Regions from separate parts of the Streptomyces sp. NPDC058701 genome, predicted to be linked through region 2. Evidence: riboswitches for the same ligand, from Rfam matches in the RefSeq annotation. Region 2 holds a riboswitch; each other region holds the start of a gene.

Region 1 (4,106 bases), on a different contig from region 2:
ATGCCGACGGGCTCGGGGAGCCCGACGTCCATGCCGTACGGCACGGTGCGCACGTTCAGGTAGCGCCGCCCCTCGGGCTCGGTGTGGAGGGAGATCTCGCACTTGTCCCGGTCGATGAGCAGATAGACGGGGATGCCGGTCTCGGCATAGGCGCGGGGCTTCTCGATCCGGTCCCGCCGGTCGGTGTCGGAGTCCCACGAGGTCACTTCGACAGCCATGAGCACGGAGTCGGGTGCGGCCCACTCGCCCTGTCCGGCGAACGCGCCCGCGGGTGCCAGCACCGCATCGGGGATCGCCCGGCCGGCCCGGTACTGCTCCACCTTGAGCCCCTGCCCGGGATGCAGCCAGAGCTCGGGTCGGTGCTGCATACAGATCCGCGTGAGCCACTGAATGATCATTCCGTGGTCCCCATCAGGCACGGCCTTGCTCCTCAGGACCCCGTCGATGAACTCCAGCCGCGCACCCTCCATCTCGCGAGCCGCTATGCGCGCCACGGCTTCGAACTCCTCGGTGAGCATGTGCGGCCGGTCGATCATCGCGGTCATGCGGGCTCGCCTCCTTGGACGGTCTGCCTACGACGATAGCGCCGGGCACCGGTACCCGTCCTGCACACTCGACCGCATGGACATGGTGATCAGGGCGGCGCTGCCCGCCGAGTACGCGGAGCTGGGCGAGATCACGGCGCAGGCCTACCTCGCCGACGGGCATCTCGACGTGAACGAGAACGACGCCTACCTGAACGTCCTGCGCGACGTGGCCGGCCGGGCCGCCCTGGCCGAGGTGCTCGTCGCCGAGCGCGGCGGACGGATCCTCGGCGGCGTGACCTTCGCCCCGCCCGGAAGCCCGCTCGCCGACATCGCCGCCCCGGACGAGGCCGAGTTCCGGATGCTCGCCGTGGCCCGGGAGGGCCGCGGGCAGGGCGCCGGCGAGGCGCTGGTGCGGGCCTGCCTGGACCGGGCGCGGGCGATCGAGGGGGTTTCCGCGCTGGTCCTCTCCACCCAGCGGAGCATGGCCCGGGCCCACCGGATCTACTCCCGGCTCGGTTTCGAACGCACTCCGGAGCGGGACTGGGCGCCCGTCGAGGGCCTCACCCTGCTGACGTACCGGCTGAAGCTGTAGCCACGCCGACACAACATGTGGGGGCTTCCACAGAGGGGCGCCCCCACATGTATGCTCAGGGCTGCTGTCGCCGCAGGGGAATCCGGTGCGAATCCGGAACTGTCCCGCAACGGTATGAAGTGCACCGATTGGTGTATCCGCAAGTCCGAGGACCTGCCGACAGCGCACCCGGCTCGACCGAACCGGGTGCCGATACGTCCGGGCCTCGCGGTTGGGCCGGTGGACGCCATGCGGTGCACGAGCTGCCTGCCCTGCCCGGGCCGGCCCGTGCGCTGTCCCGCATGCGCCCCTCGCACCCCGCCCCGCCGATGACCGGGCCGAGCGAGGGAGAGCAACCCCCGTGACCATCGCGCCTTCCGCACCGCGCGCCGAGTCCGTTCCGTCCACGGCTCTTCATGGATCTGGCGAAGGTCCCGGGACCGCACTCCTGCGTACCCTCACCGAACTGACGGCCGACCTGCCCGACACCGATCCCGGCCGGGTCGCCGCCGCCGCGCTGCGCGGCCGCAGTTCCGTCGCCGACGAGGCCGAGCTGCGCGGGCTGGCCACCGAGGCTGCCGCCGGGCTCATCTCCGAGGACCCGGCGTACTCCCGCCTCGCCGCCCGGCTGCTGACGCTGGCCGTGGCCGGGGAGGCCGCCGGCCAGGGCGCCACCTCGTTCTCCGCCTCCGTCGCCGTGGGCCACCGCGAGGGCCTGATCGCCGACCGCACCGCCGCGTTCGTCGCCACCCACGCGGCCCGCCTGGACGCGCTGGTGGAGCACGCCCTGGCCGAGGGGGCCGACGACCGCTTCGGCTTCTTCGGCCTGCGCACCCTGCACAGCCGCTACTTGCTGCGCCACCCGATCACCCGCCAGGTCGTGGAGACCCCGCAGTTCTTCATGCTGCGCGTGGCCTGCGGTCTCGCCGAGACCGGGCCCGACGGTGAGGTCGGCGGCGTCCAGGCCGTCGAGGAAGTGGCCTCGCTGTACCGGCTGATGAGCCGCCTCGACTATCTGCCGTCCTCCCCCACGCTCTTCAACTCCGGCACCCGGCACCCGCAGATGTCCTCCTGCTACCTGCTGGACTCCCCGCTGGACGAGCTCGACTCGATCTACGACCGCTACCACCAGGTCGCGCGCCTCTCCAAGCACGCCGGCGGCATCGGCCTGTCGTACTCCCGCATCCGCGCCCGCGGTTCGCTGATCCGCGGCACCAACGGCCACTCCAACGGCATCGTCCCGTTCCTGAAGACCCTCGACGCCTCCGTCGCCGCGGTGAACCAGGGCGGTCGCCGCAAGGGCGCCGCCGCCGTCTACCTGGAGACCTGGCACGCGGACATCGAGGAGTTCCTGGAGCTCCGCGACAACACCGGCGAGGACCAGCGCCGCACGCACAACCTGAACCTCGCCCACTGGGTGCCGGACGAGTTCATGCGCCGCGTGAACGCCGACGCCGACTGGTCGCTGTTCTCCCCGGCCGAGGTCCCCGAGCTGGTGGACCTGTGGGGCGACGACTTCGACGCCGCGTACCGCAAGGCCGAGGCGGCGGGCCTGGCCCGCAAGACCATGCCCGCCCGCGAGCTGTACGGCCGGATGATGCGCACCCTCGCGCAGACCGGCCAGGGCTGGATGACCTTCAAGGACGCCTCCAACCGCACGGCGAACCAGACCGCCGAGCCGGGCACGGTCGTCCACTCCTCCAACCTGTGCACCGAGATCATCGAGGTCACCAACGACGGCGAGACGGCCGTCTGCAACCTCGGTTCGGTCAACCTGGGCGCCTTCGTCCTGGCGGAGACCGGCGAGATCGACTGGGAGCGCCTGGACGAGACCGTCCGCACCGCGGTGACCTTCCTGGACCGCGTGGTGGACATCAACTTCTACCCGACCGAGCAGGCGGGCCGTTCCAACGCCCGCTGGCGGCCGGTGGGTCTGGGCGCCATGGGCCTCCAGGACGTCTTCTTCCAGCTGAAGCTGCCCTTCGACTCCCCCGAGGCGCGGGCGCTGTCCACGAAGCTGTCCGAGCGGATCATGCTCGCCGCGTACGAGGCCTCCTGCGACCTCGCCGAGAAGAACGGCCCGCTCCCCGCCTGGGAGCAGACCCGTACCGCGCGCGGCGTGCTGCACCCCGACCACTACCAGATCGAGCAGCACTGGCCGGAGCGCTGGGACGCGCTGCGCGCCCGGATCGCGAAGACCGGAATGCGCAACTCGCTGCTCCTCGCGATCGCCCCCACGGCGACGATCGCCTCCATCGCGGGCGTCTACGAGTGCATCGAGCCGCAGGTCTCCAACCTGTTCAAGCGCGAGACGCTGAGCGGTGAGTTCCTCCAGGTCAACGCGTACCTGGTGGCCGAGCTGAAGCGGCTCGGCGTGTGGGACGCCCAGACCCGCGAGGCGCTGCGCGAGGCCAGCGGCTCCGTCCAGGGCTTCGGCTGGATCCCGGCCGAGGTGCGCGCGCTGTACCGCACGGCGTGGGAGATCCCGCAGCGCGGTCTGATCGACATGGCGGCGGCCCGGACCCCGTACCTCGACCAGTCGCAGTCGCTGAACCTGTTCCTGGAGACGCCCACCATCGGCAAGCTCAGCTCGATGTACGCGTACGCCTGGAAGCAGGGTCTGAAGACGACGTACTACCTGCGCTCGCGCCCGGCGACGAAGATCGCCCGCGCGGCGTCCGGTTCCGCCGTCCCGGCGTCCGCCGCCGTCCCGGCGTCCGCCGCTCCGCTTCCGCAGGCCGTCGACGCCGACGCGCTGGCCTGCTCCCTTGAGAACCCCGAGTCCTGCGAGGCCTGCCAGTGATGAGCTCGAACGACACCAAGAACCTGCTGGACCCGGGCTTCGAGCTCACGCTCCGCCCCATGCGCTACCCGGACTTCTACGAGCGCTACCGCGACGCGATCAAGAACACGTGGACGGTGGAGGAGGTCGACCTCCACTCGGACGTCGCCGACCTGGCGAAGCTGACGCCGTCCGAGCAGCACATGATCGGCCGGCTGGTCGCGTT
Region 2 (4,106 bases):
GCTCAACGACACGTCGCGCACCAGGTGGTGGGCGCCGGCGGTGAGGGTGACGGTCTCGACGGTCAGTTCTGCCGCGTTCATGCCGCTCCTCGGCTCGTGGTGCGGCGGGCGTCCCGGCGCACCATCCACAGGAAGAAGGGTCCGCCGCAGAGCGCCGTCAGGACGCCCACGGGGATCTCCGCGGGCGCGGCGACGGTCCGCGCCGCGATGTCGGCCCAGACGAGGAACACCGCGCCGGCGAGCGCTGCCGCCGGCAGGACGCGCCGGTGGTCGCCGCCGACGAACAGCCGCACGATGTGCGGCAGCATCAGCCCGACGAAGCCGATCGGCCCGGCCGCGGCCACCAGGACACCGGTCACCAGTGACAACAGGACGAACATCCGGGCCCGGAACCGGGCCACGTCCAGTCCCATGCTCGTCGCGGCCTCCTCACCGGCCAGCAGCAGGTTCAGCGATCTGGCCTGGACGAGGAGGACGCCGATGCCCAGCAGCAGGGCCGCGCCCGGCAGCCACAGCGTGTCCCACTGGACGCCGCCCAGTCCCCCGAGGGTCCAGGCGAGGACGGCCCGTGCCTCGTTGCCCCGGCCGGAGGTCAGCAGGAGCATGTTCGTCACCGCGGTGAGCACCGCCGCCATGGCGACCCCCGACAACACCAGCCGCACCGAGGTGATGCGCCCGCCGGCGCGGGCCGTCGAGTACACCAGCAGCAGCGTCAGCAGCGCGCCGGCGAAGGCGGCGGCCGACAGTGACAGCGCGCCGAACAGGTTCACGCCGAACACGATCACCGCGACGGCGCCCAGGGACGCCCCGGAGGACACTCCCAGCAGGTACGGCTCCGCGAGCGGGTTGCGGACCAGGGCCTGCATGGCCGTTCCGATGACCGCGAGACCCGCACCCGTCACCGCGCCGAGGAGGACCCGCGGAGCCCGTACGTTCAGCACGATCGTCTCCCGCGCCCGCGACCAGGTCGGCTCCGACCGGTCGGCGCCCAGTGCGTGCGTCACGATGCCCCACACGTCGCCGGGCGGCACGTGCACCGATCCGATGGCCATGCCCGCGGTCGCGGAGACCAGCAGGAGGGCGCCGAGGACCGCGAGGGTCACGGCGAACGACCAGCGGCGCGGCCGGTCCGTGCCGCGGGTGACCCGCCCGGGCGGCAGGGCGGGGGACGTCGCCTCGGAGGGAGAGGGGGCGGGGGAGGGGGCGGTCACCGGAGCCGCTCGGGATGCAGCCCGCGCGCCAGCTCCTCCACCGCGTACGGCGGCCGGACGCCGACCAGGGTCGAGGTCAGCGGTACGACGACGAACCGCTTGTTCCTGATGGCCGGAACGTCGGCGAGGGCGGGCTGCGAGAGGAGGAACTCCTGCTTCTGCTGGACGCTTCCGGTGCCCGCGTAGTCGTAGATGGCGATCACCTCCGGCTTGCGTTCGACGACCTGCTCCCAGGACACGTCACCGAAGACGTCGTCGAGGTCCGCGAAGACGTTCCGGCCGCCGGCGAGTTTGATGATCTCTGTGCCGAGGCCCTTGCCGCCGGCGGTGAACGCCGACTTGTCGCCGCTGTCGTAGACGAAGACCGGTACGGGGGGTGCGTCCTTGACCGCCTCGGTGGTCCTGGTGACGCGCCCCTCGAGGTCGGCGACGAGCCTGTCGGCCCGGTCCCCGACACCGAAGACCCGCCCGATGGTCCGGATCTCGTCGTAGGTGTCCCGCATGGTCACCCGCTTGTTCCCGCAGTACTCGCGGTTGAGGTAGGTGTTGATGCCGGCGTCGCCGAACGCCTTGCGCGAGCGGCCCTCCTTCTCGGCGAACGCGGAGCCGTAGCCGCCGTACACGAAGTCGGGGCCGGCGTCGAGGACGGCCTCGAAGGAGGGCTCCTTCTTCGCCAGCTCCGGTACGGCCTCGAAGTCCTTCCGCAACTCGGGCAGGACGGCCGAGTCGGGGAACGCGGTGCCGACCATCCGGTCCTTCAGCCCCAGGGAGAGCATCAGTTCGGCGGGGTGCTGGTGGATGGTGACGACGCGGTCGGGCGCCTTGTCGTACGTGGTCCGCGTGCCGCAGTTGTCGATCGTGACGGGGAACCCCTGCGCGGCCGGACCGGAGGATCCCGAAGTGCCGGACGGCTTAGCGCTGTCGGAGGAGCCCTTCGAGCTGCCGCAGCCGGTCAGTACGGCCGTGGACAGGGCCAGGGCCGCGGCGGCGAAGCGCAGGGCACGGCCGCGCCGGGCGGACGGGGGAGTGGAAGGGGGGCGGGGCATGACGTCGTACACGTAGAGCCTCCTGCGGAGTCCGCGCTCCTCGGATCGGGCCCGCGACAGGCCAGTGTCCTGACTCCCGGGTCGACGTCCCCCCTGGCCTTCCCGCGACGGGCGCGGCGGCTCGCAGGAGGGGCGCACTCCCCGGTCACAGTGGCGGGACCGTGCCGGAATCGCACCGGCTTCCTGTCTCCCGTCGCGGTGATGACCAGGCGATATTACGTTCCGTTGGGTGGGGGGCAAAAAGGGTGCGCTGTGGCACGCGCCGGGCTCCGGCCGCGCCACGGCTCCCGTACGGCGCCGGGGACCGTCGACCGCGGCCCGTAAAGTGGCCGGAAATTCGGCCGGTTGACGATCACCGTGCTGCCGACGGGGTCCCCGGTGCCCGGGTCAGCGGGGGCGGGCCGTGGCGCACGGCACGCACGTGGTGGCGGTCGGGCGGGCCTCCATGCGTTCCGCCGGGATGGGTTCGCCGCACCTCTCGCAGCGCCCGTAGTCCCCTCGGGCGAGCCGTTCCAGCGCCAGGTCGACGGCGTCCAGGTGCTCGCGGGACCGGGCCAGGAGCGCGGCGACGTGAGCCCGCTCGAAGGCGGTGCTCGACCCCTCGGGGTCGTGCTCGTCGTCGACCGCGACCAGGGCGTTCGCCGCGACGATCCCGTCGAAGTCGCGGACCAGGGCCGCCGTCCGGGCGAGGGTGTCGGCCCGGTCCGCGGCCAGCCGCTCACGGGCGGACTCGTACCCCTCCCCGCGCTCGTGGTCGCGCCCGTACGGAGGAGGCGCCTCGGCGGCCGATTCGTCCATGTGTGCGACAACGTCACTGCCCGGGCGCACATTCCTCCGACGTGCACACGTCATAGGGGACACCGGGTGAGCCATTCGCACGTTACCCCCCGATTTCCGGGTATGCGCGAAAGGGACGGCAACGTCGTGTGCCGAGTGCGTGAGTCCCGCCCTTCCGGCGCCGACGGCGACCGGACACACGGATCGCCCCGCAGTACACCGCGCGACCCGCTCGCGGACCACGGAAAGAGGACCCCGACCATGAATTCCCTTCAGACGGTGCGGCCGCCGCCCGGGCAGTCCGGACCGGGCAGTGACTTCGCCCGGCTGTCCAAGAAGATCCAGGCGGCCGGCCTCATGGCGCGCCGCCCCGGCTACTACGCGCTCCGCGTCACCGCGGTGACCGTCCTCTACGCCGCCGGCTGGACGGCCCTCGTCCTGGTCGGTGACAGCTGGTGGACCCTGCTGGTGGCCGCCTTCCTCGCCGTCGTCTTCGGGCAGGTGGCGCTCCTGGCGCACGACGTCGCACACCGGCAGGTCTTCCGCCTGCGCAGGGCCAGCGAGCTGGCCGGGCGCATTGCGGGAAACCTCGGCATCGGCATGGGCTACGGCTGGTGGCAGGACAAGCACACCCGTCACCACGCCAACCCCAACCACGAGGACCTCGACCCCGACCTCGATCCGGACGTCCTCGTCTGGACCCAGGACCAAGCCCGCACCGCCACGGGGCTGCCGCGCCTCCTGGGCCGCTCCCAGGCGTACCTGTTCTTCCCGCTGCTCACGCTGGAGGGCTTCAACCTGCACGTATCCGGCGTGCGGTCACTGGCCGACCGCGCCCTCAAGAACCGGGTGTGGGAAGGCCTCCTGCTGCTCGCACACTTCTCCGCCTATCTGGGCGCGCTCTTCCTCGTGCTCCCGCCCGGCAAGGCGATCGCGTTCCTCTTCGTCAACCAGTGCCTCTTCGGGCTCTACCTCGGCTCGATCTTCGCGCCGAACCACAAGGGCATGCCGGTCCTGCGGGGCACGGACCGGCCGGACTTCCTGCGCCGCCAGGTGCTGACCTCCCGCGACG
Region 3 (4,106 bases), on a different contig from region 2:
CAGCACCTCGGCCACGCCGTGGTGGATCTCGTACCCCTCGACCGGCTCGCCGAGCGCGGTGCCCGTCGGCCGGGCGAGGGTCTTCTCCCGCTCGAAGCGGACGCGTACGGGCAGCAGGCCGAGGCCGTCGACCGCGCCGGCCCGCGATTCGACCTCGTCCTCGATGTGCTCGCCGAGCACCTGGAACCCGCCGCAGATTCCCAGCACCGGCCGGCCCGCGGCGGCCCGCCGCGCCAGCGCGTCGGCGAGACCGCGCTCGCGCAGCCAGGCCAGCGCCTTCACCGTGCCGCGCGTGCCGGGTACGACGACCAGGTCCGCGTCGGCCAGCTCCTCGGCCCGGTCCACGAACCGCACCACGACCCCCGGCTCGGCGGCGAGCGCGTCGACGTCGGTGAAGTTGGACATCAACGGCACCGCGCACACCGCGACCCGCAGCACGTCCTCGCCGACCGGCGGCGCCACCACGGACTCGCGGACGGCGCCGCGCAGCGAGACCCGCAGCCCGTCCTCCTCGTCGATGCCGAGGCCGTGCCGGAAGGGCAGCACCCCGTACGTCCCCCGGCCCGTGAGGCCGCGGAGCATCTCCATGCCGGGCTCCAGCAGCGACACGTCGCCGCGGAACTTGTTCACCAGGTACCCCGCGATCAGCGACTGGTCCTCCGGGGACAGCAGCGCCGTCGTCCCGAAGAAGGACGCGAAGACCCCGCCCCGGTCGATGTCCCCGACCACGACCACCGGGAACCGCGCGGCCCGGGCGATCCCCATGTTCACGATGTCGGTCCGGCGCAGGTTGATCTCCGCCGGACTGCCCGCGCCCTCGCAGATCACGGCGTCGTACGTGCCCCGCAGCTGTTCCAGGCAGTCCGTGACGACGCCGAGCAGCTGTTCCCGCCGGCCGCCCTGCGGCGCCGCCCCGGGGGCGGCGCCCCCGGCCGTCCCGAAGAACCCGCGGGCGCTCATCTCGCCCACCGGCCTGCCCAGCAGCACCACCTGGCTGCTCTGGTCACTGCCCGGTTTGAGCAGCACCGGGTTCATCAGCGCGGTCGGCTCCACGCGGGCCGCCTGGGCCTGCATCGCCTGGGCGCGCCCGATCTCGGCGCCCTCCCGGGTGACGAAGGAGTTCAGCGACATGTTCTGCGCCTTGAAGGGCGCCACCTTCACGCCGGTGCGGGCCAGCCAGCGGCAGATGCCCGCCGTGACCACGCTCTTGCCCGCGTCCGACGTCGTACCGGCGACCAGTAGTCCGCCGCCGCGCTTCGCGCCGCTCACGGGCGTCCTTTCCTCGTACGGGGGATGCGGGGGAGGAGGGCGCCGCGGGAGGCGCGCGCGGCCAGCGTCCGGGCGGCCACGCAGGCCCCCAGTGCCAGCCAGGTCACGTTCCGCGACAGCCGTACCGCCCGCTCGATGTCGGCGACCTCGACGGGACGTCCGGCCGCGCCGTTCAGCACGGCCCGGTGCTCGACGCGGCCGCCGTACGCCAGGGTGCCGCCCAGGCGCACGCCGAGCGCCCCCGCGAAGGAGGACTCGACGGGGCCGGCGTTCGGGCTGGGGTGCCGGGCCGCGTCCGCGCGCCAGGCCCGTACGGCCCCCCGCCGGTCGGGGCCGGCCAGGACGGCGGCGAGCGCGGTCAGCCGGGCGCCGGGCCAGCCCGCCACGTCGTCGAGCCGGGCGGAGGCCCAGCCGTAGCGCAGGTGGCGGGGGGACCTGTGGCCGACCATCGCGTCCAGGGTGTTCACGGCGCGGAAGGCCAGCAGGCCGGGGACCCCGGCGACGGCGCCCCACACCAGGGCCCCGACGACCGCGTCGGAGGTGTTCTCGGCGACGGACTCCACGACGGCCCGGGCCATCTCCTGCTCGTCCAGGGCCTGCGGATCGCGCCCGCACAGGTGCGGCAGCCGCTTCCGGGCCGCCTCGCCGTCCCCGGCGGCCAGCGACCCGCCGATGGTGCGGGCCTCCCGGCCCAGCGAGGTGCCGCCCACGACGGCCCAGGTGGCGGCGGCGGTCAGGGCGATACGGGCGGCCGCGGGCCGGGAGCGCACGGCGCGGGCGCCGAGCACGCCGACGGCGGTCGCGCCCCCCGCGCACACCAGGGTGTGCAGGACGCCCCGGGCGCGGTCGTCGCGCCACAGGGCGCGCTCGACGGCGGCGGCGGCCCGTCCGAAGGCGGCCACGGGGTGCCCGCGGCGGGGATCCCCGAGGATCCGGTCGCCGATCAGGCCCGCCGCGGCGCCGTACGCGAAGACGCGGTCGGCACGCATGGTGGAAGGCATGTCCTCACTCAGGGTCCGCGCCCTGGTTCGACGTGACCGGCGGCGAGAGTTCCTGGCTCCCGGGTCGCACTCGGTCGAGTGCTCCGGTGACAGTGGCGGGACCGCGCCGGATTCGCACCGGCTTCCTCTCCATGCCGCCGTAATGGCTCGGGCAGTCCACCACGCACCGCGAAGGCCCGTCAACTCGCCGTTGACCTGCGGCGGGGCCGCGGACGGGGTACGGTGCCGCCCGCGCCGGGCGTACGGCGGGCGCGGGGCCGGTCATGCGAAAGCTCCCCCCGGGTGAAACCCGGAGGGAGCCCGCGCGCCGTGTGTCTCAGGCCACGATCAGGTAGATCCCGTACGCCACGGCCGCCGTGACGAGCGCGAAGCAGGCGTACGCCCCGCTGCGGGCCAGGGTGGCGCTGCCGCCCTGCTCGGTGGCGGCCTCGTGCTTGGACAGGCCCACCAGGCCCAGGGTGAAGAGGGCCACGAGGGCGACGGTGGCGGAGAGGCTGACCCCGAAGACGGAGCCGAGGGCTTCCCAGTCGATCTTCATACTGCCGTTCCTCTGCAGGTCTCGGTCAGACCGCGGCGGCCGGAGCCGCCGGGGTCGTCGTCGCGGCCGGGATGGTGGCCCGGAGGTCGTCGTCGGCCATGGCCGCGGCGGCGGCGGTGGTCGGCGGGACGGTGACGGCGGCCATGGCCGTGGTCACGACGCCCGCCTCCGGCGCCGGGGCGCCGGCCGGTTCCACCTCGTTGACGTTGTGGTGGTCGACGACCTGACGGCGGGAGATGAGCCAGATGGCGATGCAGGAGGCGACCAGGAAGACCGTGACGGCGGCGATGCCGATGTCACCGGTCCGCATGACGAGCTCGGCTCCGGCGGCGACCAGGGCGGCGGCCGGCAGGGTCAGGCCCCAGGCGATGAACATGCGGGTGGCGGTGGACCAGCGGACCACGCCGCCCTTGCGTCCCAGGCCCGCACCCATGACCGCGCCGGAGCACGCGTGGGTGGTGGAGAGGGAGAAGCCGAGGGTCGAGGAGGCCAGGATGACGCTCGCCGCGGAGGTCTGGGCTGCGAAGCCCTGCTGCGGCTGGAGGTCGGTCAGGCCCTTGCCCATGGTGCGGATGATGCGCCAGCCGCCCAGGTAGGTGCCCATCGCGATGGCCAGGCCGGCGGAGACGATGACCCAGACCGGCGGGTTGGCGCCGGCGGGCAGCGCGTTGCCGGCGATGAGCGCCAGCGTGATGATGCCCATCGTCTTCTGCGCGTCGTTGGTGCCGTGCGCGAGGGAGACGAGGCCGGCCGAGGCGATCTGTCCGGCGCGGTAGCCCTTCGCGGAGGTCTTCTCACCGACCTTGTTGCCGAGCTTGTAGGTGATCTTCGCCGCCAGCAGCGCGGCCAGGCCGGCCACCAGGGGGGCGGCGATCGCGGGGATGAGCACCTTGGTGACGACGACGCTGCCGTTGACCGCGCCCATGCCGGCCGAGGCCACCGCGGCACCGATCAGGCCGCCCATCAGGGCGTGGGAGGAGCTGGAGGGCAGGCCGACCAGCCAGGTGACGAGGTTCCAGAGGATGGCTCCGACCAGGGCGGCGAAGATCACCTCTGGCTGGATGCCTTCTTCGTTGACCAGGCCCTTGGAGATCGTCTTGGCGACCTCGACGGACATGAACGCGCCGACGAGGTTGAGTACGGCGGACATGGCCACCGCCGTCTTGGGCTTGAGGGCGCCGGTCGAGATGGTGGTGGCCATCGCGTTGGCCGTGTCGTGAAAACCGTTCGTGAAGTCGAACACGAGAGCGGTGATGATCACGATCCCGAGGAGAAGCGTTATGTGCTCCATTTACCCA

Evidence for each region. A riboswitch is a leader RNA that binds a small molecule or an ion and turns the genes downstream of it on or off. The one in region 2 is predicted to bind cobalamin.
Region 1: another riboswitch for cobalamin. It lies ahead of ACFWW8_RS02820 (ribonucleoside-diphosphate reductase subunit alpha); the one in region 2 lies ahead of ACFWW8_RS25315 (ABC transporter substrate-binding protein).
Region 3: another riboswitch for cobalamin. It lies ahead of ACFWW8_RS00195 (cobalamin biosynthesis protein); the one in region 2 lies ahead of ACFWW8_RS25315 (ABC transporter substrate-binding protein).

What each region holds. Positions count from the first base shown of each region.
Region 1 is NZ_JBHXSY010000002.1:216,137-220,242, forward strand. Features, by position in the region: gene ACFWW8_RS02810 (Uma2 family endonuclease) at 1-545, opposite strand, end outside; gene ACFWW8_RS02815 (GNAT family N-acetyltransferase) at 622-1,119, shown strand; cobalamin riboswitch at 1,161-1,295, shown strand; gene ACFWW8_RS02820 (ribonucleoside-diphosphate reductase subunit alpha) at 1,460-3,901, shown strand; gene ACFWW8_RS02825 (ribonucleotide-diphosphate reductase subunit beta) at 3,901-4,106, shown strand, end outside.
Region 2 is NZ_JBHXSY010000026.1:75,461-79,566, reverse strand. Features, by position in the region: gene ACFWW8_RS25325 (ABC transporter ATP-binding protein) at 1-81, opposite strand, end outside; gene ACFWW8_RS25320 (FecCD family ABC transporter permease) at 78-1,160, opposite strand; gene ACFWW8_RS25315 (ABC transporter substrate-binding protein) at 1,208-2,269, opposite strand; cobalamin riboswitch at 2,299-2,482, opposite strand; gene ACFWW8_RS25310 (TraR/DksA family transcriptional regulator) at 2,645-3,055, opposite strand; gene ACFWW8_RS25305 (fatty acid desaturase family protein) at 3,296-4,106, shown strand, end outside.
Region 3 is NZ_JBHXSY010000001.1:34,033-38,138, reverse strand. Features, by position in the region: gene ACFWW8_RS00200 (cobyric acid synthase) at 1-1,269, opposite strand, end outside; gene ACFWW8_RS00195 (cobalamin biosynthesis protein) at 1,266-2,258, opposite strand; cobalamin riboswitch at 2,294-2,424, opposite strand; gene ACFWW8_RS00190 (hypothetical protein) at 2,587-2,808, opposite strand; gene ACFWW8_RS00185 (anion permease) at 2,834-4,099, opposite strand.